Regions from separate parts of the Kitasatospora sp. NBC_01300 genome, predicted to be linked through region 1. Evidence: riboswitches for the same ligand, from Rfam matches in the RefSeq annotation. Region 1 holds a riboswitch; each other region holds the start of a gene.
What was found. A riboswitch is a leader RNA that binds a small molecule or an ion and turns the genes downstream of it on or off. The one in region 1 is predicted to bind cyclic di-AMP.

Region 1 (7,346 bases):
CCTCGAACGCGGTGGAGCACCTGCTGTACGAGCGGCTCTACCTGTACGTCCAACCCGAACCGGAGGCGGACCCGCTGGCGTACGGCGCCGCCGTCCGGCTGCTGACCGACCACCAGCGGGCCGCCAAGCGGCTCAACGCCAAGCGCCAGGAGCGGCTGCACGCCGAGGCCGAGTGGCAGGGCGAGGTCGCGGCCGGGCTGCTGCGCCGCGCCGACCTGGTGACCTGGCCCCGGCTGTACGCGCTGCTGCTGCACGCGTACGGGGCGGACGTCGCGGATCCGGAGGCGGTGCGGGAGTGGCTGACCGGCTTCCGGGAGCTGGCGCAGGAGGAGCGACTGGCCAGGTTCGCCGCACTGGCGCAGACCGGCTGGCTGGACGAGGTGGACGAGCAGGGCTGGAGCCCGACCCGGGTGATCTCGGTCGGCATGGCCACCGACGGCGCGCGCCGGCTGCTGGAGCAGGGCCTGATGCGGCGCAGCTACCGCAACCTGGCCGAGCTGACGGCGCTGGGCCAGCCGATGCCGGACGAACTGGCCGGGGACTTCGGGGCGTTCGAGGAGGCCGCGGTGGAGGCCGCGCTCGACCTGTACGGGGAGTGGACGGTGCCCGGGCTGCCGCGAATGCTGGTGGAGGAGTTCCCGGACCTCGCGCCGGAGCCGGGGCAGGAGGAGATCGACGCGTACCTGGCCGGGCTCGCGCAGGAGGAGTTCGACGCCCGCATGGAGGGGCTGGCGGGGCCGGCGCAGGAGGGGTTCGACGCGCACCCGGCGGAGTCGGCGGACCCGGCGGACCCAGTGCAGGAGTGACGCGGCGAAGCCCCGGCCGCGGTGCCTTCTGGTTCCGGCGGCCGGGGCTTCGCGGGTGCGTCAGGGGTTGAGGCCGCGCTGCTGGAACCAGGTCTCCGGGTCGACGGGGGCGCCGCCACCGGGGCGGACCTCCACGTGCAGGTGCGCGCCGGTGACGTTGCCGGTGGCGCCGACCTTGCCGATCTGCTGGCCGGAGGCGACCTTGCCGGAGCCCTTGATGATCGAGGAGAGGTGGCAGTACCAGATCTCGGTGCCGTCGGGCAGGGTCTCGACGATCCGGTAGCCGTACGAGCCGGACCAGCCGGCCGAGGTGATGGTGCCCTGGCCGACGGCGTAGACGGGGGTGCCGGTGTCCGCGGCGAAGTCCAGGCCGGTGTGCAGGTGGGCCCAGTAGCGGGCGCTCTGGCCGTAGTGGGCGGTGAGGTGGTAGTCGCGCACCGGCAGGGTGAGGGCGGCGGCCTTGGCCCGCTCGGCCTCCTCGGCGGCCCGCTTGGCCTCGGCCTCCTTGGCGGCGGCCTTGGCCTCCGCCTCCTTCGCGGCCTGGACGCGGGCGTCCTCCTCGGCGGCGGTGCGCTGGCTGTCGGCCTGCAGCTGGATGCGGGCGGCGAGCGCGAGGCCGGGGTCGGCGGAGAGGGCGACCGGGGTCTCGTCCGGGGTCTCGATGGCGGGGGCGGCGGCCGGGGTGGCGGAGGCGAAGCCGGTGGCGCCCAGGGTGGCGGCGACGGCGGTGACGCCGAGCAGCGGGGAGGTCCCGCGGACCTGACGCGGCATCCGGTGCCGGTTGGTCTCGGCCTCCGGGCCCGCGTACTCGGGGCCGTCCGGGCCGGGGTGGTCGAGGAGCCGGGTACCTGCTGCGAGGCCGGCCGGGTGTGCCGGAGTGTGCGTCGACGCCACGGAGGCGCGCTCCTTTCCTTCCTTCGCGCCTACCGGGTTAGCTGACGGGTTCGGAGCAGGAAGGTCTCCTACGGCCGGGCCGGAGCCCCGCCGATTCACCCCAAGGAACGTGGTTCCCCGGCTCCCTGACCTGCCCGGAGGCCGGTCGGTGGGATTAGGCGACGGCGCACGGTGCCGTCTGGGTACGGCGTTGACGACCGCGCTGCGTTATCAAACGTTAATCCTAGGAGGCCCTGATTCCAAGCCGTTCGCCCGGGACGACCTGAGACGGGCGGGGCATTCTGGGGCACGGCGGGCGTTTTGTTCCCCTTGGACACCCCTGGACCCCTTTGAACACCATTGACGCCACCTCACGTGATCGGACGTCAACGAACGACCCTTCACCTGCAAACCTTTCGCCGACCTCCCCCGCTCCGCAGGGCATGAAGGCTTGACGGCTAAGGCTATTAGCCTTAGCTTTATGGCTATCGGCGGCAGCGCCGAAGCCCCGCACCGAAGCCCCGCACCGGCAGCCCTCCGGAGGCCCCCCCATGAACGCCACCAGCGCCCCCACCACCCAGTACCTCGACGTCACCGGCGGCCGCCTCGCCTACGACGACACCCGACAGGGCGACGGCGCCCCCGTCGTGCTGCTCCCCGGAATGCTCGACACCCGCGCCGCCTACCGGCACCTCCGCCCGCTGCTGGCCGCCGCCGGCCGCCGGGTCATCACCATGGACCTGCGCGGCTTCGGCGAATCCTCGATCGTCTGGGACGACTACTCCCCCGCCGCCATCGCCACCGACGTCCTCGCCCTGCTCGACCACATCGGCATCGACCGCGCCGTCCTGGTCGGCAACTCCTACACCGGCGCGACGGTCGTCAAGGCCGCCGGCGACGCCCCCGAGCGGGTCGCCGGCATCGCCCTGGTCGACGCCTTCGTCGAGAACCCCCCGCCCGGCGCCCTCCTGCGCGGCGCCCTCCGCGCCATGGGCTTCCTGACCGTCCATTCGCCCGCCTTCTGGGGCCTCTACCACCGCAAGCTGGCCTACCCGGGCGCCAAGCCCGCCGACTTCGACACGTACGTGGCCGGACTCGTCGCCGCCATGCGCACCCCCGGCCGCAAGACCGCCACCCGCGGATACGTCAGCGGGGACTCCGCGCCCGTCGGCTGGACCGCGGCCGTGCGCTGCCCCTCGCTCGTCATCATGGGCAGCAAGGACCCCGACTTCCCGAAGCCGGAAGCCGTCGCCGACCGGCAGGCCGCCGCGCTCGACGCACGGAAGGTCATGATCGACGGATCCGGGCACTACCCGATGGCCGACAACCCGCAGGCCACCGCCGACGCCCTGCTGCCCTTCCTCGCCGAACTCGTCTGAGCCCCGCCCGCCCACGTCAGCCCCGCCCCGCCACATCAGCCCCCTTCCACCGACGGAGAGCCCGCGCCATGCCCCGAGTAGGACTCACCCCCGAGCAGGTCGTCGACCACGCCCTCGCCCTCATCGACGAGCAGGGCACGGAGGCCCTCACCCTGGCCGCCGTCGCCGCCCGGGCCGGGGTCGCCACCCCGTCGCTGTACAAGCACGTCAGCGGCGGCCTCGCCGAACTGCGGCGGCTCATCGCCGTCCGGGTCACCGAGGAACTCGCCGACCGGCTCGCCGAGGCCGCCGTCGGCCGCAGCGGGGACGACGCCGTCGACACCGTCCTGCGCGCCTACCACGCGTACGCCACCGAGTACCCGCACCGCTACAACGCGCTCCCCCAGGCCCCGCAGCCGGACGACGACCTCACCCGCGCGGCCGGACGGCTCGTCGGGGTGATCATCGCCGTCCTGCGGGAGTACGGCCTCGACGGCGCGGAGGCGATCCACGCCGCCCGCACCGTCCGCTCCGTCGCCCACGGCTTCGCCTCCCTCTCCATCGGCGGCGGCTTCCAGCTCGCCGAGGACCTGGCCACCACCCAGAGCCGCCTCATCACCCTCCTCACCACCGGCCTGCGCACCTGGCCCACCCCCTGAGACGCCGGCCGTGGCACAACCCGCCCGGCCTCCCACGACGACGACGGAACCACCACCACACGGGGTGGGGCGTGCACCAGAAGTCGGACCCGCCGACTTCCCGTGCGGCGGGCGGGCAGCGGGCCTGGGGGCGGTGGGGGCGGACGGGTTAGTGTGGCCGGGCTGACTGGTGGTCATGACAGGGGACCGCCGACCCCTTGGCGGAGGTCCACGTGCCCGCACCGATAGCGAGGGCGCGGCGGTGGTACCTGCGGCTGCTGGACGGGAACGCCCGGGCCGCGCGGTACGCGCTGGGGGTGCTGCTCGGGGTGACAGCCGTGCTGAGCGTGCTGCCGATCGTGCTGCCGTACAGCTGGCCGCCGTCGGCGCTGGTGCTGCCGCTGGTGGTCGGCGGGCTGCTGCTGCGGCGCGGTCAGCTGCTGGTGCTGGTGTGCGCGGCGCTGGCCGGCGGGGTGCTGGGGGCGGTGGTGCGGGATCCGCTCGGGGTGCGGATCGGGGTGACGCTGGTCCTGGCCGCCACCGCGGTGACGGTGCTGGCCGCGAACCGGTTCCGGCACCGGCTGGGTCTGCGCGGGACCCAGGGCGATTCGATGCTGCTGGAGCTGGCCGAGCACACCCGGGCGCTGGCCCGGCTTCCGGAGCGGCTGCTCGACTGGCACTTCGACAGTGCGCTGGCACCGGCCGGCGACACCTCGTTCTCGGGTGACTTCCTGCTGTGCGCGCACCGCCCCGAGGAGGACCTGCTGGAGCTGCTGCTGGTGGACGTGTCGGGCAAGGGCAGCCGGGCGGCGGCCCGCTCGACGCACCTGTCGGGCGCGTTCGCGATGCTGCTGGGGCGGGTGCCCCCGGAGGCGTTCCTGCCGGCGGCCAACGACCACCTGGTGCGGATGGGCTGGGAGGACGACTTCGCGACGGCGGTGCACCTCGCGCTGCGCCCGGCGACGGGCGACTACCTGCTGTTCAACGCCGGCCATCCGGCGCCCGCGCAGTTCCGCCGGGCGGACGGCGGCGGCTGGGCGCGGTCGGGGCACGGCGGCCCGGCACTGGGGCTGGTGTCGGGCGCGCTGTATCCGGCGGTGTCGGGGCGGCTGCGGCGGGGCGATTCGCTGCTGCTGTTCAGCGACGGCCTGGTGGAGGTGCCGGGTCGGGACCTGGACGAGGGGGTGGGCCGGCTGCTGGCGGCGGCCGAGCCGGTGGTGCGGCCGTGGCGGACGCAGCAGCAGCTCACCCGGGGTGCGGCGGAGCGGCTGGTGCGGACGGTGGCGCGGGACGCGGCGGACGACCGGACGCTGGTGCTGGTACGCCGTCTGGGCCACCATTCACCCGCTTCAGCACCCGCCTGAGAAATAAGGTATTAAGAATTAAGTGCCCGTTCGGGCACCCAGAGGGCACCCACCCCCCGAGAGCGGAAAGGCCGGGTATCCGATGGACCTGAGCTCTCCGTGGGTTCCCCCCTCCGAGGACGAGAGCCGGAGGCCGCGCAGCAGTCCCACCGCCCGCAGCCCCATGCGCTGCGTGCGCTTGCTGCTCGGCTGCACCAGCGCCGCCGAACTGCTCGGCACCGTCCTCGCCGAGGGACCGGGGTGGATCACCGGCGAGGGTTCCGCGCTCTACCTGCTGGATTCCGCCGGGATGCTCCGGCTGACCGCCTCGCACGGGCTGCCGGACTGGGCCCACGAGCGCTACAGCATCGTCGATCCGGCCAGTGACCTCCCCGCCGCGATGGCCCTGCGGTTACGCCGCCCCTACCTGCTCAGTCCCGAGCACACCAGCGTCGACTACCCGAACAAGAACGCCGGCATGGGCACCGGCATGGTCGCCGTGATCGCCCTGCCGATGGTCGTCGACGAGCGGCCGGTCGGCGTCCTCGCCCTCGCGCTGGCCCACCGGGGCACCGTCCCCCGCCGCGACCTGGACGTCCTGGAGACCATCGGCGAGGCCTGCGCCCACCGGCTGTCCCACCTGCTCGACCACGCGGACGCCCGGATACCCCAGGATCCGGCCGGGGCGCCGCCGGACGGGGCCGGGAGCCTCCCCGCCGGGCTGGCCCACCCGATGCTGTCGCTCGCCGTCCGGGCCGCCGGGCACGGCGCCTTCGAACGCGATCTGGTCACCGGCGAGAGCTACTGGGACGCCGCGGCGTTCCGGGTCACCGGCCAGCCCGCCACCGCCGACGGCTCCGCCCCGGAGCTGGACCGGATCGTCCACCCGGAGGACCTGCCGGACGTGCAGGCCGCGCTCGCCGAGTCGCTCACCACCGGCGGGTGGTACCGGATCGGGTACCGGGTGCTGCGCGGGGGCGGCAAGGTGGCGCGGATCGAGGAGACCGGCGAGGTGATGCTGGACGTCCACGGCCGGCCGGTCCGGGTCGCCGGGCTGCTCTCCGACCGGGACCAGGACCGGGACCAGCACCGGAGACACCCCCGGGAGCACGCCACCCCGGGCGGGGCCCGGACGGCACTGCTGCTCGCGCTCACCCGGTCGCTGTCGCGGGCGGTGACCGTCCGGGACGTCACCACCGCCGTCACCGACGTCGCCCGCCCGGCGTTCGGCGCCGCCAGCATCGTCCTGGACCTGGTGGACGAGGGCCGGCTGCTGCCCGTCTCGCACACCGTGTACGGCGGGCCGAGGCGCACCGAGCTGACCCGGCTGGCGGACCGCTCCGAGAACGTGATGCAGCACGCGCTGACCCGCTCCGCCCCGCTGTTCAGCGAGCCCGACACGAGCCGGGGCCGGCACGGCCCGCTCACCCCGGTCTCCTGGGCGGTGCTGCCGCTGGTCGCCTCCGGGCGGCAGGTGGGCTCCTGCCTGATCACCTTCTCCACCGAGCGGGCGTTCGGCCGGGAGGACCGCACCCTGTACTCGGCCTTCGCCGGGATCCTGGCGCAGTCCCTGGAGCGGGCCCGGCTGTACGACACCCACCACCACCGCGCCACCGAGCTGCAGCGCGCGATGCTGCCGCGCACCCTGCCCCGGCTGCCCGGGATCGCCAGTGCCGCCCGCTACCTGCCGAGCACCGAGGGCATGCAGATCGGCGGCGACTGGTACGACCTGCTGAAGCTGCCGGACGGCCGGATCGGGCTGGTGATCGGCGACGTCCAGGGCCACAACGCGGAGGCGACGGCGGTGATGGGCCAGCTGCGCAGCGGCCTGCGGGCGTACGCGACGGACGGGCACGATCCGGCCGCCACGCTGGCCCGGACCAGCCGGCTGCTGACCGAACTGGACACCGACCTGTTCGCGACCTGCCTCTTCCTGGCCCTGGACCCGGCCGACGGCGCGCTGACCGCGGCCCGGGCCGGGCATCCCGCGCCGGTGCGGATCGCGGACGCCGGGGCCGTCGAGCTCGACCTGCCGGGCGGGCCGCCGCTGGGCGTGGACCCGGGGCAGCCGTACCCGCTGACGGCCGGCCGGCTGGCGGTCGGCGAGACGCTGCTGGTGTACACCGACGGGCTGGTCGAGGACCGCGAGGAGGACTACGACGAGTCGGTGCAGCGGATGCTCGGCGGGCTGGAGCTGTGGGCCCGGCAGACCGGCCCGACCCGGGCCGGCGCGGCACCCGCGCTGGAGCGGCTGGCCGACCTGCTCACGCTGAACGTGACCGAGCGGCGGTCCCGGCCGGACGACGTGGCGCTGTTGCTCCTGCACCG
Region 2 (7,346 bases), 3.1 Mb from region 1:
TCGACGGTTGCCGTGGTCAAAGCTTGAGTTGCTGAAGCACTTGGCCGTACGCTGACCCCATGGGTTCGACAGCGACGACGACCGTACCGACCAACGCCGAGTTGATGGAAGCGTTGGCCGCCGTCGGCGCCGCGTATTTCCAGGACTTCGCGGCGGCCGCCGCCCGGCACGGGCTCTCCTCCTCGCAGGCCAAGGCGCTCGGCGCGGTGCAGGAACCGGTGCCGATGCGGGCGCTGGCCGGACGGCTGGGCTGCGACGCGTCCAACGTCACCGGGATCGTGGACCGGCTGGAGTCGCTGCGCCTGGCCCACCGGGAGGCCGCCGCCGGCGACCGCCGGGTGAAGATCGTCGTGATCACGGACGAGGGCCGGGAGATCCTGAACCGCATCCGCGGCGAGATGGCCCGCACCCACCAGGCCTTCGAGGCGATGACCGACGAGCAGCGGATCGCGCTGCACTCGATCTGCGCGCAGGTCCTGCCGGTGCTGGCCGGCCGGGCCGCCGCCCAGTGAGCCGCCCGGCAGCGGGCCGCGCCGCGCCCGGCGGGAGCCGTCGGGCGGGCCCGGTCTGAGCCGTCGGGCGGGTCCGGTCGGAGCCGCCCGCTCCGGCCCGGGTCGGAGCGCCCGGTGCGCCGACGTTCCGGCTGACCTCGGCTGTTAGGCTTGCGAAGCGTGAGCGCGAAGCCCCAGATCCCCAATGTCCTGGCCTCCCGGTACGCCTCGGCGACCCTGGCCCAGCTGTGGTCCCCCGAGCACAAGGTGGTCCTCGAGCGCCACCTGTGGCTCGCCGTCCTGAAGGCCCAGCAGGACCTCGGTGTCGAGGTACCGGCGAACGCCGTCGCCGACTACGAGCGGGTGATCGACCAGGTCGACCTCGGCTCGATCGCCGCCCGTGAGCGGGTCACCCGCCACGACGTGAAGGCCCGGATCGAGGAGTTCAGCGAGCTCGCCGGCCACGAGCAGATCCACAAGGGCATGACCTCCCGGGATCTGACCGAGAACGTCGAGCAGCTGCAGATCCGCCAGTCGCTGGAGCACGTGCGCGACCGCACGGTGGCCGTGCTGGTCCGGCTGGCCCGCCTGGCCGCCCAGCACTCCGAGCTGGTCATGGCCGGCCGTTCGCACAACGTGGCCGCGCAGGCCACCACCCTGGGTAAGCGCTTCGCGTCGATCACCGACGAACTGCTGGTCGCCTTCCGCCGCCTGGAGGAGCTGATCGCCCGCTACCCGCTGCGCGGGATCAAGGGCCCGGTCGGCACCGCCCAGGACATGCTGGACCTGCTCGGCGGCGACACCGACAAGCTCGCCGAGCTGGAGCGCCGGGTCGCCGGGCACCTCGGCTTCGACAACGTGTTCATCAGCGTCGGCCAGGTCTACCCGCGCTCGCTGGACTTCGAGGTGCTCACCGCCCTCGTCCAGCTGGCCGCCGCGCCGTCCAGCCTGGCCAAGACCATCCGTCTGATGGCCGGCCACGAGCTGGTCACGGAGGGCTTCAAGGAGGGCCAGGTCGGTTCCTCGGCGATGCCGCACAAGATGAACACCCGCTCCTGCGAGCGCGTCAACGGCCTGGCCGTCATCCTGCGCGGCTACGCCTCGATGACCGGCGAGCTGGCCGGCGACCAGTGGAACGAGGGTGACGTCTCCTGCTCGGTGGTGCGCCGGGTCGCGCTGCCGGACGCCTTCTTCGCCTTCGACGGCCTGCTGGAGACCTTCCTGACCGTCCTCGACGAGTTCGGCGCCTTCCCCGCCGTGATCGAGGCCGAGCTGGACCGCTACCTGCCGTTCCTCGCCACCACCAAGGTGCTGATGGGCGCGGTGCGCGCGGGCGTCGGCCGGGAGACCGGCCACGAGGTCATCAAGGAGCACGCCGTCGCCTCCGCGCTGGCGATGCGTGCGGGCGCCCGCGAGAACGAGCTGCTGGACCGGCTGGCCGCCGACGAGCGGATCCCGCTGGACCGGGCCGGGCTGGACGCGCTGCTGGCCGACCGGCTCTCCTTCACCGGTGCGGCCGGTGCCCAGGTCGCCGAGGTGGTCCGCCAGGTGGAGGCCGTCGCCGCCGCCTACCCGGAGGCCGCCAAGTACGCGCCCGGCGACATCCTCTGACGATTCGTCAGCTGGTTGAGGGCCCTGTCGCCGATCCGGTGGCGGGGCCCTCGTCCGTGTGGACGTGGCCCGGGTCGAGCGGCGGGGTGGTGCCGCAGGCCCACTCGCAGTCCGGCTCGGCCACCGGGCGGTCCGTCGGCGCGAGCACGTTGCCGCGGACGGTGGCGAAGGCCGTCAGCCCGCCGGTGACCAGCAGCCCGGCGCAGATCAGCATCGCGGTGCGGAAGGCGGAGTCCACCGCGGACGGCACCCGGTAGGCGTCGCCGCTCAGCCCGGCGAGCGAGGGCAGCGCGGCGACCGCGAGCAGACTGGCCGCGCGGGCGGCGGCGTTGTTGACGCCGCTGGCGATGCCCGCGTGCCGGACCTCGACGGCGGCCAGTACCGTCGCCGTCAGCGGCGCGACCAGCAGGGTCATCCCGCAGCCCAGCACCGTGACGGCGGGCAGTACGTCCGCCCAGTAGGAGGAGTCGGGGCCGGTGCGCAGCATCAGCAGCACCCCGGCGGCGCACACCAGCGGACCGACGGTGAGCGGGATCCGGGGGCCGATCCGCTTGCCCAGCCGCCCGGCGCGCGCCGACAGGGTCAGCATCAGCACGGTGATCGGGACCAGGGCGAGGCCGGAGACCAGCGGGGAGAAGCCGGAGACGATCTGCAACTGCACCACCAGCAGGAAGAACACCCCGCTGAACGCCGCGTAGACGCAGAGGGTGACCAGGTTGACGGCGGTGAACAGCCGGGAGGAGAAGAGGCCGAGCGGCAGCATCGGCTCGGGGGTGCGGCGCTCGACCGCGATGAAGGCCGCGCCGAGCAGCAGGCCGACCGAGCCGGTGAGCCAGACCTCGGGGGACAGGCCCTCCCCGGCGGCGGTCAGCGCGTAGGTGATCGCGCCGAGGGCGAGCGCGGCGAGCAGCGCGCCGGGGACGTCGAAGCGGCCGACGGCGCTCTCGTTCCGGCTCTCGGGGACGAACCGGGAGGTGACCGCGACCACGGCCGCCGCGAGCGGCAGGTTCAGCAGGAAGATCCACCGCCAGCCGGGGCCGTCCACCAGCCAGCCGCCGAGGAAGGGGCCGACCGCGGCCGACACCCCGCCGAGGCCCGACCACAGGCCGACCGCAGCCGAGCGGTCGTCCGGGTGGAAGACGGCGTGCAGCATGGCGAGCGAACCGGGGGTGAGCAGCGCCCCGCCGATGCCCTGGACGGCGCGGGCGGCGATCAGCACGTGGATGGTGGGGGCGGCCGCGCAGGCCGCGGAGGCGGCGGCGAACCAGAGCACGCCGATCAGGAAGACCCGGCGCCGGCCGTACCGGTCGCCGAGCGCGCCGCCCAGCAGGATCAGCCCGGCCAGGGTGAGCAGGTAGGCGTTGAGCGTCCACTGCAGGGACGCGAGGGAGGCGCCGAGATCGGTGCCGATGCGGGGCAGCGCGACGTTCACCACGGTGCCGTCGAGCATCGCCATGCTGGAGCCGAGCACCGTCGCGAGGAGGACCCAGCGTCCCCGCGAGGTGCCCAGGCGCAGTGTTCCTGCTTCGGAGGTGGCCACGGGCCGATCCTGCGCCCGTGGGGCGTACGTGACAAGGGTCACCGGGGGGTGTGTCGGTGGGTGCGCGGTGTGTGAGCGGGCGGGTGCGCAGCGGCGTCGGAATCGGCGCTGTGTCGTGGATCAGTGGCGCCCGGTGAATGGATTGTGCACGTACGGTGCAGCCGATCATTCGGAGGGTCACCGCAGCTCGGGGGGTTGTTTCCGGTTCAAGTGATCGACATTGCTTCACCCGAACGGATGGGTTTTAGTTCAGCGACCGCCCGGCCAGTCCGGACGGATCCACCGGGTGGAACGCCGAATCCTGCCGCTGCCCGGTGGCTCGCACCGAACTCTGTACGGCAGGAGCGGGGGACCCACAGGTAAGTCGCCGGACCGGAAACGGCACGCTTTCGCGTACCCGGATCCAGGGCCGGCTAGGGGTGAAGCCGCATGTGCGGCCGGGCAACTCCAGCCCGAACCCGACAGCTCACCTCGCAGGCGTCGGAGAGGAAAATTCCATGCCTGCACAGGCTCGTCGTATCGCCCTGCCCCGCGCCGCCCGCATCGGGATCGCCACCGCCGTCACCGGTGTCTCCTTCGCCCTGCCGCTCGTCACTGCGATGAGCGCCCAGGCGCACCCCGCGCCGGCCGCCGCGGTCACCGCCGCCCCGGCCGCCGCTCCCGCCGACCGGGCCCAGGCCTCCTCGCAGGAGAGCTACCGCGTCGTCAGCGGCGACACCCTGTCCAAGATCGCCGACGCCCAGCACGTCGACGGCGGCTGGCAGGCGCTGTACGACCACAACCGTGAGGTCGTCGGCGGCAACCCGGACCTGATCTTCCCCGGCCAGAAGCTCGTGGTCGCCGGCCAGGCCGCCCCGGCCAAGCCCGCCGCCCCGGCGAAGCCCGCCCAGCCGTCCGCCCAGGACGCCGCGCCGGCCACCACCGCCGCCAAGCCGCAGGCCCAGCTGGAGGTCCAGACCGAGGCGGCCAAGCCGTCCGCGCAGCTCCAGACCCAGTTGCAGACCGCCGCTCCGACCACCGCGGTCGCCGCCGTGCCGGTCGCCGCCGCCTCGACCTTCGTCGCCCCGCTGGCCAACCCGAAGCTGGGCACCGCCTACGGCGTGGCCGGCTCGATGTGGGCCTCCGGCCACCACACCGGCCAGGACTTCGTCGCCTCCACCGGCACCCCGCTGCGCGCCGTCGGCAACGGCGTCGTGGTGAAGGCCGGCAACGGCGGCGCCTACGGCAACGAGGTCGAGATCAAGCTCGCCGACGGCCACTACGCCGAGTACGCGCACCTGTCCTCGATCGGTGTGAAGATCGGTCAGACCGTCAAGGCCGGACAGCAGATCGGCCTCTCCGGCGCGACCGGCAACGTGACCGGCCCGCACCTGCACTTCGAGATCCGCAACGGCTCGGAGTACGGCTCGGACATCAACCCGGTCGCCTACCTGCGGGCCCACGGCGTCGCGCTCTGACCCGTACCGGATGCACCGGATCTGACAGATCTGCCGGATGTGCCGGATGTGTCGGATGAGGAACCACCGCTGCTACGGGGCGAATCGACCGCCCGGGATGGTCATGTCGGGTGACCGCTCGACCGGGTGATCGCCGCAGCAGTGGACATGGGCGCGGGACACGCCCAGGCCGGCCCGGCTCGCGAGACTTCTCTCGTGAGCCGGGCCGGCCGCTGTCGTTTCCGGGCCTCGGCGGGTGCTCTCCGGGCGAGTTGACGATGCGTCAAGTCGATGGGCTGGTGGGCCGGTTCAGAGCCGGTGGGCGGGCAGCCCGTGCTGGGCGGCGGTCAGCAGCTCGTGCATCCGCTGCCCGAAGTCCTCGGTGTCGGCGGCCGGTTCGGGGAAGACCAGGCGGACGTCGCGGTGGCCGTGCGGGTGGTCCAGGCGCAGGACCAGGCCGTGGCGGTCCAGGGCGAGCGGGCGGACCTCCGGGTGCTGGGCGAGCAGGTCCGGGTCGAGCAGCCGGGTGAGGACGGCGAGGGCGTCGGCGTGGTCGTCGGCGAGGTGGGTGAGCATGGCGGCCTCGTAGCGGGCCAGCGGGTCGGGTGAGGCGAGGGCGAGGTCGCCGGCGGTGAGCGCGCCGGTGCCGTACGGGGTGGCGAGGACGGCGTGGGCGACGTCCACGCGCAGGTGGACGCTGAGGCCGTCGTCGGCGAGGTGGGCCAGGTGTAGTCGGCCGGCCAGGGTGAGGCGGGCGCGGATCCGGTCGCGGACGGCGACGGGGGAGACGTCGGTGACGTCCAGGACGACGGCGAGTCCGTCGGTTTCGCGGGCGGCGGCGGTGGCGAGCGGGTCGCCCAGCGGGGCGCGCAGGCGTAGCCGGGAGCCGTGGACGGAGACCGGGGTGTCGAGGTCGTGGTGTTCGCCGCAGGCGCGGACGGTGAGCGAGGAGGTCGCGCTGAGCAGGCTCTGGACGCGCTCGGCGGTGGTGGGTTCGGGCACCTCGGCGTCGCCGGCGGACAGGCTCATGACGGACCTCCAGTTAGTTAGGTGAGCCTAACCTAATCTCCGCTCGGGGGTGTGGCAAGTGGCGCGGTCGGGGCTGCCGCCGTCAGGGATGGGCGGCGCCGGACCGGCGGGCGAGGGGCGGGCCGTGGCGTGCTCGAATGCCCCGGCCGAGCAGGGCGTGCCTGCGGGGAGGTGAGCGAGGGGGAACGGCGAAGGGCCCGGGCGCGCCTGTGCGCGTCCGGGCCCCTGCGGTGGTCGGGCTGCTCGGCGTTCTCTCAGGCGACGACGGCCTGGGCGTCGATCTCGACCAGCATCGGCTCCTGCGGCAGCTCGACGAAGATCGTGGTGCGGCAGGGCTTCACGCCGCCGGGCTTGATGTTCTCGTCGATGAACTCGGCGTACACCTCGTTCATCAGCGGGAAGTCCGCCCGCTTGGTGAGGTAGACCCGGAACATCACCACGTCCTCGATGGTGGCCCCGCCGGCCTCGACGATCGCCTTGACGTTCTCCAGCGTGCGCCGGGTCTGCGCCTTCACGTCGCCGTGGTACAGGTACTCGCCGGTCGCCGGGTCCTGCGGGCCCTGGCCGGAGACCTGGAGGATCGGGCCCTTGCGGACGCCCTGGGAGAACATCCAGGCGGGGGCGGGGGCGCCGTCGGTGCGGATCTCGGTCTTGCCGCTGGTCGGGTGCTGCTCGTTCATGGGGTTCCTCACGGTCTGACGGTTGATCAGTTGTGGTCCGGGCGGCCGCAGTCGGCCGAGATGGCGCGGGTGGTGGCGAGCAGCTGCGGGAGGAGGTCCAGCACCTGCTCGTAGGGGAGGACGACATCCGGCACCGAGATGGACGCGGCGGCGACGACCCGGCCGCTGGCGTCCCGGATCGGGGCGGCCACGCAGTTGATGAACGACTCGTGCTCGGCGTGGTCCTGCGCCCAGCCCTGGACGGCGACCTTCTCCAACTCGGCGAGCAGCGCTTCGGGCGTGCCGAGGGTGCGGGGGGTGTGCGGGGTGAAGTCGATCCCGGCGGCCACCCGGCGGCGTTCGGGCAGCGGCAGGTCGGCCAGCAGCACCTTGGAGACGGCGGCGCTGTGCAGGGCGGCGCGCAGGCCGATCCGGGAGTACATCCTGACCGGGTGCCGGGAGTCGAACTTGTCGATGTAGACGACCTCGCCGCCCTCGTACGCGGCCAGGTGCACGGTCTGGCCGGTGGTGGCGTTCAGCTCGGCCAGGTGCGGGCCGGCGATCCGGCGGACGCCGCGCT
Region 3 (7,346 bases), 1.6 Mb from region 1:
TCCGAGTCGCCGGAAAAGCCGCAGGCCCGGCCTTCCGTGGTGGAAGGCCGGGCCTGGGAGGACCTGCGCTGGGATCAGACCCGCACGATGGAGGTCAGCGGCATGTTGCTGACGGCCTCGTAGCGGACCGACGCGCCCGGCTTCGGCGCGTGCAGCACCTGGCCGTTGCCCGCGTAGATGCCGACGTGGTGGGCGTCCCCGTAGAAGATCAGGAGGTCGCCGGGCTGGGCCTGGGAGAGGTCGCTCCCGATCCGGGTACCGGCGTGGGCCTGCTCCTGCGAGGTGCGCGGCAGCGAGACGTCGACCTGGTTGAACGCCCAGACCATCAGGCCCGAGCAGTCGAAGGAGCCGGGGCCGGAGGCGCCGTAGACGTACGGGCTGCCGATCTTGGAGGCGGCGATGGACAGCGCCGCGGCACCGCGCGAGCTGCCGGCGCTCGGCTTGCTGACCGGCGCGGCGGGGGCCTGCGACGCGCTCAGGTCGTTGCGGTTGTTGTCGCGGGAGGAGCGGTCGGCGGCCTGCTGGGCCGCCTGCTGCTGCTGGGCGGCCTTGGCGGCGGCGTCGGCCTTCGCCTTGGCGTCGGCGGCGGCCTTCTCCTCGGCCGCGCGAATCGCCTGGCGCTCCTGCTCGGACAGGGTGTTGAAGAGGTCCTGCGCGGCCTTGAGCTTGCCCTGGACCTCGTCCTTGGCGCTCTTCAGCTGCTGGGTGGTGGTCTCCATCTCGGCGAGCTTGCCCTGGGCCTCGGAGCGCACCTGGTCGAGCTTGCGCTGCTCGTCCTGGAGCTGCTTGAGCTGGCCCTTCTGGGTGCCGCCGGCCTGGTTCAGCGTGTCGGCCTGGCTCAGGAAGGTGTCCGGGCTGGCGGAGAACATCAGCTGGACGGTCTGGGATATGCCGCCGTTGCGGTACTGCTCGCCGGCGATCTCGGCCAGGCCGCCCTGCAGGTCGGTCACCTGCCCCTGCTGCCGCGCCACCTGGTCCTGCAGGTCGGTGACCTGCTTCTGCAGCTGCTGCTGCTTCTCCTGGGCGGCGTTGAGCTTCTCGGTCGCGACCTCGGCCTGGTCGTTGAGCTGGTCGACCTGCTCCTTGACCTGGTCCTTGGTCGGCTGCGGGTCGGCGTGGGCGCCGGACTGCGCGGACAGCGCGACGGCCGCCGCGGCGAAGCCGGTCATGATCGAGACTCGGGTGCGACTGGCGGGCTTGGGACGACGATGGGACGCCACGAAGGCGGACTCCTTCTTCCTACGCCGTCTACCGGGTGAGCTGACGGGTTCGGGCCGGAAGCGTGCCCTACGACGCCTCACGGCCGTTCCACCGGCCGACCTGGCGCCGATTCACCCCGGAGGAACGTGGTTCCCCGGCTCCGTTCGACAGCACCCCCGACTGCTGGGCTCCCCGTCGGGCAGGCACTGGGCCCGCCCCGCTGCGTCACGAACTCGACGGAAACCACCGCCGCCACCCTGGCTGGGCGATCGGGAGTGCGGTGGTTCGGGGCACGACCCTAGTAACTGAACCGTGATCCGTTCAAATCCTTGTCAGAAAAAAGACGGAAGAAGACCAAAGTTCTTTTGTGAATATGACACATAGTGATCACCGCCGTACGTAAAGCTGATCACTCTTCATCGGGGCGTCATGCTGCGGACAAAACCCGAACGCCACCCCCGGTCCGAGGGTGGCGTGGATCACAGGCCCGGACGGGCCCTTCGGGCGTGTCGGGACGTCAGACCCGGCGGATCGTGTTGATCGGCATCGCGTCGGCCTTCATCACCTTCACCACGTCACCGGTGTGCGGCGCGTGGACCACCATGCCGTTGCCGATGTACATCCCGACGTGGTGCCGGTCGGGGCCGTAGATGACCAGGTCGCCCGGCTGGGCCTGGTCCAGCGAGACCCTGGTGCCGACGTTGCCCTGCTCCTGCGAGGTGCGCGGCAGCGAGACGCCGGCCTGGCCGTACGCCCAGACCATCAGGCCCGAGCAGTCGAAGGTGGTCGAGCCGGTGGCGCCCCACACGTACGGCGAGCCCTGCTTGCTCATCGCCTTGGCGACGGCCACGCCCGCGTAGCCGCCGGCCTGCGGGAGGCTGCCGAGGTCGGCACGGTCGCTGCCGCGCGAGGCGCGGTCGTCCTGCTGCTGCTGAGCCCGCAGCGCGGCGCGGTCGGAGGCGCTGAGCGAGTTCAGCAGGTCCTGCGCGGCCTTCAGCTTCTGGTTGACGTCCGTCTTGGCCTGGTTCAGGTCCTTGGTGGTGGAGTCGAGCGAGGCCAGGACGGCGGCGGCCTCGGACTTCTCCTGGTCCAGCCGGCGCTGCTGGTCCAGCAGGCCCTTGAGCGCCTCGGACTCGCTGGCGCTGGCCTGCTGGGCGCTGGACGCCTTCTCCAGGTAGCCCGACGGGTCCGAGGAGAGCATCAGCTGGACGGACGGGTCGATGCCGCCGGTGCGGTACTGCTCGCCCGCCACGCCGGCCAGGCCGGTCTGCAGCTGGGTCATCTCGTCCTGGCTGCGGGCCACCTTGTCCTGCAGCTGGTCGGACTGCTTGCGGAGCTGGTCGGCCCGCTCCTTGGCGCCGTTGTACTTCTCCGCCGCCTGCTCCTGGTCCTGCTGGAGCTGGTCGATCTGCGCCTTGACGTCGCTCTTGCTCGGCTGGGGCGCGGCGTGCGCGGCGACCTGCGCGGAGAGGGCGACCGCGGTCGCCGCGGCAGCGGTGAGCACGGAGACCCGGGCGCGGCTCGGCTGCTTGGGACGGCGGTGCGAGGCCAAGGGAATTGCTCCTTCTTCCATCGGCCTCACCCAATCAGGTGAGAATCCGGAAAATAGGTTTGACGCCACACCCTAGGGAAGATCCACGGGTTTTGCCACTCCCCCGAAGGCGTGAACTCCACTTCCCCCGCAGGCTTCACCGGATGTGCACACCGCCGCAAACCGGGCGCTGACCAGGCGTCATCCCGTCGCGGAAGCCGTCAGGGCCGCGCCAGCCGGTTCAGCAGCAGAACGGAAGCCACGGGGCGCGCGCCGGCCTTCCGCACGCCCTCCGCGACCTCCCGGTCGGTGGACACCACCACCACCGGACGGCCCTGCGGTTCGGCCCGCACCAGACGGCGGATCAGCTCGTCCGCGGTCTCGCCGGTCCGGCTGAACCGCACCCGCACCCCGCGCGGAGGCGCCATGATCACCGGAACGTCCAGGTCCTGCCCGTCGAACACACAGGTGACCTCCGCCTGCGTGCGCTGGGCCAGCATCGCCAGCCCGCCCAGCAGCCGGATCCGCTGCTGCTCCAGCGGCAGCGTCGGATAGCCCGTCTTGGTCACGTTGTAGCCGTCCACCACCAGGTGCACCTGCGGGATCGCCAGCAGCTGGTCCAGCAGCGCCGGATCGTCGTCGGCCAGACCGCGCCGGGCCACGTCGTGCGGCGAGGCCGCGCCCGGCACCACCGCCTCCACCAGGTCCCCCGGCCGGATCTGGGAGACCGGCAGCGCCAGCTCCCGCTGGAGCCCCTGAGCCGACTGCAGCACCGTGTCCAGCAGCAGCCGCAGCCGCATGTCCTCGACGCTGCGGCCCTCGCGGGCCGACCGGCGGCCCTGCTCGGCCGCCGTCTCCAGCTCGCCGACCCGGTGCCGCAGCCGCCGCGCCTCGGACTCCGCCGCGCCACGCTCGGTGGCCGCCTGCGCCCTCGCGGCCTCCAGCTCGGCGGTCAGCCGCCTGGTCTCGGCCTGCGCCCGGCGGGTGTCGCTCTCCAGCGAGCGCACCTTCTTCCGCAGCGACTCTGCCTCCCGGCGGACGTCCTCGGACTCCGCGCGCTGCCGATCCAGGTCCGCCCGGGCGGCGGACCGCAGCTCGGCGAGCTCCGCCTGCAACTTCTCCACCAACCGGGTGGCCTCGGCGGCCGCGCCCTCGGCGCCGGCCCGCTCGGCCTCCTCCCCGGCCTCGGCCACCAGCCGGCTCCAGCCGGCCGACCGCACCAGGTAGGCGGCGGCCGCGACGTCCATCGGATCGGCGGCGCCCGGGACGCTGCCCGACTCCAACGCCTTCACCAGATCCGGCTGGCCCAGCCTCAGCCGCTCCGCTATCCGCACCCGGAACGCCGGCTCCGACTCCAGCGCCGCGGCCAGCGCCGTGGCCGCGTACTTGGCCCGCCGGGCCGGGGTGAACTTGACGTACTGGCGCAGGCTCTGCGGCAGCTCGCCGGGCGGCAGCCCGCCGAGCGCGTCCGAGGCCAGGCCGACCACGCGCCGGCGCACGCCCTCGGGCAGCGGCCGGTCCAGCTTCTCGGCAGCACGCTCCGGCGCCACCTCGCCGGAACCCGCCGCCCCGCCGGAGCCCACCGACTCATCGGGCCCCGCCGGCTCACCGGAACCTGCCGCCCCGCCGACGGCCGCGGGCTCGGACGGGGCCGCGTCGGCGGCCCGCGCCTGCACGGCCGCAGCGGGCTGAAGCCCCTGCGCTTCGGCGGGCTCCCTCGCTGCGTCCACCACGTCCTCGGCTCCGATCCTGGTCCTACGGGGTCACGGCCCGCGGCCGCCGCCCTGTCGTCACGCTCCGTGCGTCCTGTCTGTATTGTCCCAGCGCGGCGGGCAGGCGCGCCGCGCACCCGCCCCCCGCGCCGTCGGGCGTCAGCCCTGCTCGGCGGAGGCCTCCGCGCCCTCGGCGCCCGGACGGGCCACCAGCTCGACCTGGTCCACGGCGTTGCACCAGCGGCAGCGCACCGACTCGATCGTCTCGCTCAGCACCTCGGTCTCCTCGACCTTGGACTCGCCGGCCAGGTCGAAGTGCAGGAACTCGGTGACCCGCGCGGTGCGGGTCACGTCGAAGCGGGTGAGGTTTCCGCACAGGGTGCAGCGCCAGCGCGTCTCGGCGGTCAGGGCGGGGACGGTCATCGGGGGTCCTCTCGGGTGGTCCCTGGGTGGGCCAGGCGCTCCCCCCGGAGCCCCGGCGTCGGCGGCGGGAGGCGGGAATGCCCGCCCCAAGCCTATTGCCTGGGGCAACCATCCCGGCCACCGGTCAGGAGAACGAGCGGGCTAGTCCACCTGCCGTACAAGGCCGTGTCACACGCCCGACACGGAGGGATGCTTGGCCGCATGGCACTGACGGCCCCCGGGCACACCGACGCGCGGGGCGAGCACCCGTCCGTGCCCGCCCCGGCGGTCACCTACGCCCTGATCGCGCTCAACACCCTGGTGTTCCTGCTGGGCCCGGCCGCCGGGCTCAACCCGCTGTACGGCACCGGCCAGTCCCGGCTCTGCGCGGAGCAGCGGTACGAGCAGCACTGGGGCGTCATCCCCGCCGAGGTGCTGGCCGGCCGGCCACTGACCGCCGAGCAGCTGGCCCAGGCCCCCGACCCGGCCCCGGGCTGCCCGGCCGCGCCCACCCCGGGCAAGCACCCGGCGCTGTCCGTCCTCACCGGGCTCTTCGTGCACGCCGGCTGGCTGCACCTGCTGGGCAACCTGCTCTTCCTCCACGTCTTCGGCCCCACCGTCGAACAGCGGCTGGGCCGGGCCCGGTTCGCCGTCTTCTACCTGGCCGCCGGCAGCCTGGCCACGTACGGGTTCGCCCTCGCCGAGGCGCACTCCCCGGGCTCCACCCTGGTGCTGATCGGCGCCTCCGGCGCGATCTCCGCCGTCCTCGGCGCCTACCTGCGCTTCCATCCGCGCGCCCGGGTGACGACGCTCGTCCCGCTGCTGCTGTTCCTGCCGCTGCGCTTCCCGGCCTGGCTGGTGCTCGGCCTCTGGTTCGCCCTCCAGTGGTGGTCGGTCCACTCGGCCGGGCCCGGCGTGGCCTATCTGGTCCACGTGATCGGCTTCTCGGCGGGCTTCCTCCACGCCTGCACGGCGGTCAGCCACCACCCGAGACGACCCGGCTGACGCCCGATACGCTGGCGGCACCCCACAAAGGAGCCCGAACAGTGATCACCGCCATCGTCCTGATCAAGACCAGTGTCGACCGCATCCCGGAGATCGCCGAGGCCATCGCGGCCATCGAGGGCGTCAGCGAGGTGTACTCGGTGACCGGTGGCTACGACCTGGTGGCGATGGTCCGGGTGCGCCGGCACGACGATCTGGCCGCGGTCATCCCGGGCCGGCTGAACAAGGTCCCGGGCGTGGCCCACACCGAGACCCAGATCGCCTTCCGCACCTACTCCCAGCACGACCTCGAGGCCGCCTTCGCCCTCGGCCTGGACGAGTAGGCCCCTTCGGCCCCGCCGACCGGGCCCCTCAGCCCTGCTGACGCCCCCGGTCGACCTGCACGGTGGCGACGCAGCGCCCGCCCTCGTTGCGGTAGTCCCACGCGGCACCGTCCGTGACCAGCTCGCGCACGGCGGTCAGGAAGCGGTCGACGTGCTCGTCCGGGGTCCCGGCCCCGAAGCTCACCCGGATCGCGTTCAGGCTGCGCTCACCGGGCAGCGACGGCTCGGGCGCCCCGCACTCGGAGGGGGAGACCTCCTCGTCCCCGAGCAGGGTGCGCAGCAGCGGGTGCGCGCAGAACAGGCCGTCGCGGACCCCGATGCCGTACTCGGCGGACAGCGCGGCCGAGAAGTGCGAGCTGTTCCAGCCCTGGACGACGAAGGACAGCACGCCCACCCGGGCCGCCTCGGCGCCGAACAGGTTCAGCACCTTGACCTGCGGGATCTCCGCCAGCCCGGCGGTCAGCCGGGCGATCAACTGCCGCTCCCGGGCCTCCAGCGCGTCGAAGCCCGCCTCGCTCAGCGCCCGGCAGGCCGAGGCGATCGCGTAGGCGCCGATGACGTTCGGCGAGCCGGCCTCGTGCCGGGCCGGGCCGGAGTGCCACTGGACGGCCACCGAGCCGTCGCTCTCCCGGGCCACCGTCCGGGTCGCCCCGCCGCCGGCCAGGTACGGGTCGGCCGCGTCCAGCCAGTCCGCCCGGCCGGCCAGCACGCCGGCGCCGAAGGGCGCGTAGATCTTGTGGCCGGAGAAGGCGATCCAGTCGACGTCCAGCTCGCGCACCGAGACCCGGTGGTGCGGGGCCAGCTGGGCGGCGTCCAGCACCACCCGGGCGCCGTGCCGGTGCGCGGTCCCGGTCAGCTCGGCGACCGGCCACAGCTCGCCGGTCACGTTGGAGGCGCCGGTGACGCAGAGCAGCTTGGGGCCCTCGGGCGCCTCGGCGAGCGCGGCGTCCAGGGCGGCGACCGCCTCGGCGTGCGAGCGCGGCGCGCGCAGGTAGTGGACGTCGAGCCCGGCGTGCGCCCAGGGCAGCAGCGAGGCGTGGTGCTCGGTCTCGAAGGCGAACACCCGGGTCCCGGCCGGGACGGCCGAGGCGAGCAGGTTCAGCGAGTCGGTGGTGGCCCGGGTGAAGACCACCTGGTCGCCCTCGCGCAGGTCGAGGAACTCGGCGACGGTGC
Region 4 (7,346 bases), 2.9 Mb from region 1:
TGCAGGCCTGACGGGCCGATGTCCTACGATCTCCGGCATGAGCACCGCAGCCATCCCGGGCGCGCCACTGCCCGTCCGCACTCCAGGCTCCCGTGCGCGGGGGCGCCACCGTCGCCCCGAGCGCCCCGAGATCCCGGCCGGATCCCCGGCCCTGGTGCTCGCCGTGCCCGCGACCGCCGGGCCCGAGTCCCGCTCGGTCGTCGAGGAGCTGCTGTCGATCGTCCGCAGCGAGCAGAACGGCATCCAGACCGCCGTCGGCTACCTCCCGGGCGAAGCCGCCCAGGGCGCCGACAGCGACGACCGCACCGTCGCCGAACTGCTGGCCATGGCCGCCGAGGCCGGCCTGCCCGCGCCGGTCCTGGTGCCGCTGGTACCCGGCCCGCACGGATTCCTGACCGAACTCCACGCCCTCGCCGCCGAGTACGGAGCCCCCGTCACCGACGTGCTCGGCCCGCACCCGCTCCTCGCCGAGGCCGTGCACGTGCGCCTGTCCGAGGCCGGCCTGGCGCGTGCCGACCGGGCCCGGCTGTTCGCCATCGCGACCGCCGCGGACGGCGTCGTGCTGACCACCGTCGGCGGCGAGGAGGCCGCTGCCGCGGCCGGCATCACCGGTGTCCTGCTGGCGGCCCGACTGGCCGTCCCGGTCGTGCCCGCCGCGCTCGACGTACCGGGCTCGGTCGCCGCGGCCGTCAACCACCTCAAGGAGACCGGCTCCCAGCGCCCGGCGCTGGCCCCGCTGGTGATCGGGCCGGAGGCCGACTCCGAGCTGCTCGCCACGGCCGCCGAGGAGACCGGCTGCCCGTCCGCGGCCCCGCTGGGCGCCTACCCGACGGTCGGCCAGCTGATCGCCTCCACCTACCTGGCCGCGCTGCCCGCGCCCTCCCCCGAGGCCCTGGCGCAGGCCGAGGCCGAGGCGGCGGAGGCCGCCGAGGGCGCCCACGCCGACCACTCCGGCCGGGGCGGTCACGCCGCTCACGCCGCTCACACCGCCGCCGAGGAGTCGGCCGGCCAGTAGCAGCGGTCACCGCACGTGGGAAGGGCCCGGAACGGCTACGTTCCGGGCCCTTCCCGCTTGTCCCGTAAGGCAGTTAAGGGGCGAATAGGCGTGATGCCCGTTCTGTCCATATTTGTTCTCCATCGCACGACGCGTCCCCCGACGCCCGCAGTGTGGACACGCCACCTTCCCGGCGGGCGGGCCCCCGGGCGACCCGACCCACCGTCACCCACTCCCTGAAGCACAGACAGTTGCGCGCGCCCTTCGCCGTGTTGCCGGAAATCGATCATTTCCGATCATGAAAAGCGAGGGGAACGACCGTTCTCCCCAAACCGTGATGCGCGTCACAGGTGTTTGCAGTTTGAACTTAAGTCTGCTTAACGTGCTCCCCGTTCGTGGCCACACGAACCCAGTTCATCCGCGACGCCGAGTCCTGCCGTCGGATGTCCTGGCAGCGCGAAAACGCACCACGGCAGGAGCGGGGGACCCACAGGTAAGTCGCCCCGGACCGTTCCCCGGAACGATCCAGGGCTAGGGGTGAAGCCGCGCCCACAGCGCGGCCGGGCAACTCCAGCCCGAATCCGACAGCTCACCTCGCAGGCGTGGGAGAGGACTGCGTCTTCATGCTGCCCACCAACGGCACCCGTCCGTCCAGTCGTACCCGACGCGTGATCGCCGCCGTCGGCGTCGCGGGCGTCGGCCTCACCATCCCCTGCCTCACCTCCGGCACCGCCTCCGCCGCCTCCGTCGCCACCTGGGACAAGGTCGCCCAGTGCGAGAGCACCGGCAACTGGAGCATCAACACCGGCAACGGCTTCTACGGCGGCCTGCAGTTCACCTCCAGCACCTGGGCCGCCTTCGGTGGCACCGCGTACGCCCCCCAGGCCAACCAGGCCACCAAGGACCAGCAGATCGCCGTCGCCGAGAAGGTGCTCGCCTCGCAGGGCCCCGGCGCCTGGCCGGTGTGCTCGGTCCAGGCCGGCCTGACCAAGGGCGGCGCCGCAGCCGCCGTCGACACCTCGGCCGGCTCGACCACCGGCTCGGCTGCCGGTTCGACCGCCACCAAGCCCGCCGCGAAGCCGGCCACCCCGGCCGCCAAGCCCGCGCAGACCCAGGCCCCGGCCGCGAAGCCCGCCAAGCCGGCCGCACCGGCCCAGGACCAGGCGCAGGCCCCCGCCGACTCCACCGACGGCACCTCGGCGCAGAAGGGCCAGAACCAGGCCCAGAACAGCGCCCAGCCCCAGGCCGACGACTACACCGTCGCCTCCGGCGACTGGCTGTCCTCGATCGCCGACAAGCACAACCTCCAGGGCGGCTGGCAGCGGCTGTACGAGCTCAACCGCGGCACCCTGACCGAGGGTCCGGACAGCATCTACCCGGGCCAGCGCCTCTCGTTCAAGGACGGCGGCCAGGCCCAGCAGTCCGGCTCGGACTTCACCTGGTTCGACCGCTCGCAGAAGTCCGGCCAGACCTCCAACGGCGGCGCCGCGAACACCAAGCCGGCCGCCCAGCCCCAGGCCCCGGCTCAGACCCCGGCCACCAAGCCGGCTTCCAAGCCGGCCGCCCAGGCCCAGACCCCGGCCCAGACCCCGGCGCCGGCCCCGGCCGCCACCGGCAGCATGGCCGCCGCGGTCTCCTTCGCCAAGTCGAAGGTCGGCCAGGCGTACGTCTACGGCGGCACCGGCAACGGCGGTTGGGACTGCTCCGGCCTGACCCAGGCCGCGCTGCGCGCCGCGGGCGTCTCCGTCCCGCGCGTCGCCGCCGACCAGGCCGCCGCCAGCACCCGCGTCTCGCTGGACAGCCTCCAGGCGGGCGACCTGCTGTTCTGGTCCAACAACGGCCAGAACTCCGGCGTCTACCACGTCGCGATCTACATCGGCGGCGGCCAGTACGTCGAGGCCGCCAACCCGAGCTCGGGCGTGCGCCTGCAGACCGTCTCCAACTGGGCGCCGGACTTCGCCGGCCGGGTCTGAGCACGACCGGCGGGTGACAGGATCCGCCCCCGGACCACGAGGGCTGACCCGACACCCGGACAGCACGCAACGGGCCCCGGAGAGCAATTGCTCTCCGGGGCCCGTCCGTTGGCCGTTCTCAGCGCGCGCAGGCCCCCGTGGACCCGCGCATGACCAGCTCCGGCTGGAACATGAACTCCCCGCGCTGGGCCGCGTTTCCGCCGACCTCCTCCAGCAGCGCGTCCACCGCCGCGGTCGCCATCGCCTCGACCGGCTGGCGGATCGTGGTCAACGGCGGCTCGGTGAAGGCGATCAGCGGCGAGTCGTCGAAGCCGACCACCGAGACGTCGTGCGGCACCGACAGCCCACGCTGCCGCACCGCCCGGATCGCCCCGAGCGCCATCATGTCGCTGCCGCAGACGATCGCCGTGCAGCCCTTGTCCAGCAGCGCGCCGGCCGCCGCGTGCCCGCCCTCCACGCTGAACAGCGTGTGGTGGACGAGCTCCTCGGCCTCCTCCTGGCTCCGCCCCAGCACCTCGCGCATCGCCGCCGTGAAGCCCTCGATCTTGCGCAGCACCGGCACGTACCGCCGCTGTCCGACCGCCAGCCCGATCCGCTCGTGCCCGAGTTCGGCCAGGTGCTGGACGGCCATCCACATCGCGGCCCGGTCGTCCGGCGAGATGAACGGCGCGTCGATCCGCTCGCTGTAGCCGTTGATCAGCACGAACGGCACCCCTCGCCCGGTCAGCCGGGCGTAGCGGTCGTGGTCGGCGGTGGAGTCGGCGTGCAGCCCGGAGACGAAGACGATGCCCGCCACGCCCCGGTCGACCAGCATCTCGACCAGTTCGTCCTCGGTGGACCCGCCCGGCGTCTGGGTGCACAGCACCGGGGTGTACCCGTGCCGGCTGAGCACCTGCTCGATCACCTGGGCCAGTGCGGGGAAGATCGGGTTGCTCAGCTCCGGCGTGATCAGCCCGATCAGGCCGGCGCTGCGCTGGCGCAGACGGGTCGGCCGCTCGTAGCCGAGCACGTCGAGCGCCGCCAGCACGGTCTGCCGGGTGGCGGCGGAGACGTTCGCCTTGCCGTTGAGTACGCGGGAGACGGTGGCTTCGCTGACCCCCGCCTGCGCCGCGATGTCTGAGAGTCGCGCCGTAGTCACGGTCCCAGAGCCTATTGCAACCACGTCAGACCGCCCACCAGCCGGTGCTGTCCGGCGCGAGCACGGTCTCGCCGCCGTCGACCACCAGCTCCACCGAGGAGAGCAGCAGCTTTCCGGGCGCCGCTATCCGGACCGGCTCGTCCGTGGCGTTGACGGTGCAGACGAAGGAGCCGCGGCGGAACGTCAGGGTCCCCTCGGGGCCCTCCAGCCACTCCACGGCCGTCCCGGCGCCGAGGTCGTCCTGGGACCGGCGGACGGCGAGCGCGCTGCGGTACAGCTCCAGGGTGGACGCCGGGTCGCCGGTCTGCGCCTCGACGCTCAGCGCGGCCCACTCGGCCGGCTGCGGCAGCCAGGACGGCCCGCCGGCGACCGGGCCGAAGCCGTACGGGGCCTCGGTGCCGGACCACGGGATCGGGACGCGGCAGCCGTCGCGGTAGCCGTCCTGCCCGGCCTTGCGGAAGAACGACGGGTCCTGGCGGACCTCGTCCGGCAGGTCGGTGACGTCCGGCAGGCCGAGTTCCTCGCCCTGGTAGATGTACGCGGAGCCGGGCAGCGCGAGCATCAGCAGGGTGGCGGCGCGGGCGCGGCGCAGGCCGAGCTCACGGTCGCCGGGGGTGCGGATCTGGGTGCCGAGGCCGGGCGGGTTGGCGAAGCGGGTGGCGTGCCGGGTGACGTCGTGGTTGGACAGCACCCAGGTGGTGGGGGCGTCGACCGGGCGCATCGAGTCGAGCGAGACGTCGATCACCTCGCGCAGCGCGGCGGCGTCCCAACCGGTGCCCAGGTACTGGAAGTTGAAGGCCTGGTGCAGCTCGTCGGGGCGCACGTAGTTGGCGGTGCGCTGGACGGTCGGGGTCCAGGCCTCGGCGACGCCGATCCGCTGGCCCGGGTACTCGTCGAGGATCTTGCGCCAGCTGCGGTAGATCTCGTGCACGCCGTCCTGGTCGAAGAACGGCATGACGTCGTTGCCGAGCAGCTTGAGCTGGTCCGAGCCGCCGAGGTCGGGCAGGCCGGGGGCCTTCACCAGGCCGTGGGCGACGTCGATGCGGAAGCCGTCGACACCCATGTCGAGCCAGAACCGCAGGATCGAGCGGAACTCGTCGGCGACGGCCCGGTTCTCCCAGTTGAAGTCGGGCTGCTCGGGGGCGAACAGGTGCAGGTACCAGTCGCCGGGGGTGCCGTCCGGGTTCTCGCTGCGGGTCCAGGCCGGGCCGCCGAAGATGGACTCCCAGTCGTTGGGCGGCAGTTCGCCGTTCTCGCCCTTGCCGGGGCGGAAGTGGTACCGCTCGCGCAGCGGGGACCCGGGGCCCTCGCGCAGGGCGCGCTGGAACCACTCGTGCTGGTCCGAGGAGTGGTTGGGGACGAGGTCGACGATGATCCGCAGCCCCAGCTCGTGGGCGTCCCGGATGAGCGCGTCGGCGTCCAGCAGGCTGCCGAACATCGGGTCCACGGCGCGGTAGTCGGCGACGTCGTAGCCCGCGTCCGCCTGCGGCGAGGCGTAGAACGGCGAGAGCCAGACCGCGTCCACGCCGAGGTCGCGCAGGTACGGCAGGCGGCTGCGGATGCCGGGCAGGTCACCCATGCCGTCGCCGTTGGAGTCGGCGAAGCTGCGCGGGTACACCTGGTAGATGACCGCGTCCCGCCACCAGCCTCTGGACGCGCCGCCAGTCGCAGGAGCCGGGGTGACCGCCTCGTGGGCGGCGGCGTCGGCGGCAGGCCGGGAGGTGTCGGCCAGGTTCTGGGTCATGGACGGTATCCCTTGGGGACTAGAGGAGCGAGGAGCGTTACGACTTGGAGGCGCCGGCGGTCAGACCGGTGACCAGGTGGCGCTGCACCAGGTAGAAGAAGGCTGCCGACGGGATCGCGATCAGCACGGCGGTCGCGGCCATCAGGTTCCACTGGGCGTCGTGCTCGCTGACGAAGGTCTGCAGGCCCACGGCCAGCGTGTACTTGTCGGAGCTGAGCATGAAGGTGGAGGCGAACGGCACCTCGGCCCAGTACGTGAGGAAGGAGTAGAAGGCGGCCACCGCCAGGCCCGGGCGGGCGAGCGGCAGCACCAGCCGCCAGAAGGTGCCGAACGGGCTGAGCCCGTCGACCCGGCCGGCCTCGTCGATCTCCACCGGGATGGTGTCGAAGTAGCCCTTCAACAGCCAGGCGCAGTACGGCACGGTGGTGGTCGAGTAGACCAGGATCAGGCCCAGGTAGCTGTCCAGCAGGCCGAGGTCGGAGAGCATCGTGTACATCGGCACGATCAGCACCGCGATCGGGAACATCTGGGTGACCAGCAGCGACCACATCAGCGGCCGGTGGCCGGGGAAGCGCATCCGGGAGACGGCGTAGCCGGTGGTGGCGGCGACCAGGACGCCGAACACGGTGGTGACGCCGGAGACCAGCAGGGCGTTGCCGAACCAGGTGAAGAAGTCCGTGTCGAACAGCACGTGGTGGTAGTTCGACAGCGTGAGCTTGTCGAGGATCGCGCCGGGGTGGAGGTAGTCGGTCTTGTCCGGGCCGAGCGAGACGAAGAGGATCCACGCCACCGGGAACAGCGCGACCAGGCCAGCCACGATCAGGGTGCCGTGGGACAGCGCCCGGGCCAGCAGGCTGCTCTCACCGCGCCGGCGGACCTTGGCCGGCCGGGCGGCCGGGGCCACGGTCGTCGCGGGGGTGGGGAGTTCGGTGGTGGTGCTCATCGGGGGTACCTGCCTTCGTGGGTCAACTGGGTCCGGGGCCTCAGCCGTTGGCCTGCTCGTTGCGGGCGAGCCAGCGCCGGTAGAAGGCGGTGAAGACGATCAGGATGGACAGCAGGATCACGCCGTAGGCGGCGGACTGCGCGTAGTCCCGGGGGATCTGGCCGAAGCCGAGGCGGTAGGCCCAGGTGACCAGCAGCTGGGCGTCGGGCGCACCGGTGCCGAAGAGCAGGAAGATGACGTTGAACTGGTTGAACGTCCAGATCACGCCGAGCAGGACGACGGTGGAGGAGACGGCCCGCAGCCCGGGCAGGGTGACGTACCGGAAGCGCTGCCACGGCGTGGCGCCGTCCATCTCGGCGGCCTCGTACAGCTCGGCCGGGATCGACTGCAGTCCGCCGAGCAGCGAGATCATCATGAACGGCACGCCGGCCCAAGTGTTGACCAGGATCGCGGCGGACTTCTGCGCCCACGGGTCGGTGAGCCAACCGGGTTCGGGCAGGTGGAGGAAGGCGAGCATGCTGTTGACGACACCGCCGTCGGACAGCATCAGTCGC

Region 2: linked by a shared signal. The riboswitch ahead of OG556_RS29155 (peptidoglycan DD-metalloendopeptidase family protein) and the one ahead of OG556_RS15925 (M23 family metallopeptidase) in region 1 are both predicted to bind cyclic di-AMP.
Region 3: linked by a shared signal. The riboswitch ahead of OG556_RS09190 (NlpC/P60 family protein) and the one ahead of OG556_RS15925 (M23 family metallopeptidase) in region 1 are both predicted to bind cyclic di-AMP.
Region 4: linked by a shared signal. The riboswitch ahead of OG556_RS28490 (transglycosylase family protein) and the one ahead of OG556_RS15925 (M23 family metallopeptidase) in region 1 are both predicted to bind cyclic di-AMP.

What each region holds. Positions count from the first base shown of each region.
Region 1 covers NZ_CP108408.1:3,611,949-3,619,294, forward strand. The annotation lists gene OG556_RS15920 (hypothetical protein) at 1-806, shown strand, start outside; gene OG556_RS15925 (M23 family metallopeptidase) at 867-1,700, opposite strand; cyclic di-AMP (ydaO/yuaA leader) riboswitch at 1,713-1,871, opposite strand; gene OG556_RS15930 (alpha/beta fold hydrolase) at 2,231-3,058, shown strand; gene OG556_RS15935 (TetR/AcrR family transcriptional regulator) at 3,127-3,696, shown strand; gene OG556_RS15940 (PP2C family protein-serine/threonine phosphatase) at 3,909-5,039, shown strand; gene OG556_RS15945 (SpoIIE family protein phosphatase) at 5,212-7,346, shown strand, end outside.
Region 2 covers NZ_CP108408.1:6,668,246-6,675,591, forward strand. The annotation lists gene OG556_RS29140 (MarR family winged helix-turn-helix transcriptional regulator) at 60-512, shown strand; gene purB (adenylosuccinate lyase) at 672-2,102, shown strand; gene OG556_RS29150 (MFS transporter) at 2,110-3,642, opposite strand; cyclic di-AMP (ydaO/yuaA leader) riboswitch at 3,955-4,137, shown strand; gene OG556_RS29155 (peptidoglycan DD-metalloendopeptidase family protein) at 4,140-5,099, shown strand; gene OG556_RS29160 (DUF2470 domain-containing protein) at 5,388-6,107, opposite strand; gene OG556_RS29165 (RidA family protein) at 6,362-6,787, opposite strand; gene OG556_RS29170 (IclR family transcriptional regulator) at 6,814-7,346, opposite strand, start outside.
Region 3 covers NZ_CP108408.1:2,057,940-2,065,285, forward strand. The annotation lists gene OG556_RS09190 (NlpC/P60 family protein) at 75-1,220, opposite strand; cyclic di-AMP (ydaO/yuaA leader) riboswitch at 1,231-1,380, opposite strand; gene OG556_RS09195 (NlpC/P60 family protein) at 1,718-2,752, opposite strand; gene OG556_RS09200 (NYN domain-containing protein) at 2,953-4,314, opposite strand; gene OG556_RS09205 (hypothetical protein) at 4,603-4,866, opposite strand; gene OG556_RS09210 (rhomboid family intramembrane serine protease) at 5,068-5,850, shown strand; gene OG556_RS09215 (Lrp/AsnC ligand binding domain-containing protein) at 5,892-6,173, shown strand; gene OG556_RS09220 (aminotransferase class V-fold PLP-dependent enzyme) at 6,202-7,346, opposite strand, start outside.
Region 4 covers NZ_CP108408.1:6,509,801-6,517,146, reverse strand. The annotation lists gene OG556_RS28495 (hypothetical protein) at 38-1,015, shown strand; cyclic di-AMP (ydaO/yuaA leader) riboswitch at 1,450-1,610, shown strand; gene OG556_RS28490 (transglycosylase family protein) at 1,618-2,967, shown strand; gene OG556_RS28485 (LacI family DNA-binding transcriptional regulator) at 3,086-4,105, opposite strand; gene OG556_RS28480 (glycoside hydrolase family 13 protein) at 4,131-5,849, opposite strand; gene OG556_RS28475 (sugar ABC transporter permease) at 5,887-6,792, opposite strand; gene OG556_RS28470 (sugar ABC transporter permease) at 6,833-7,346, opposite strand, start outside.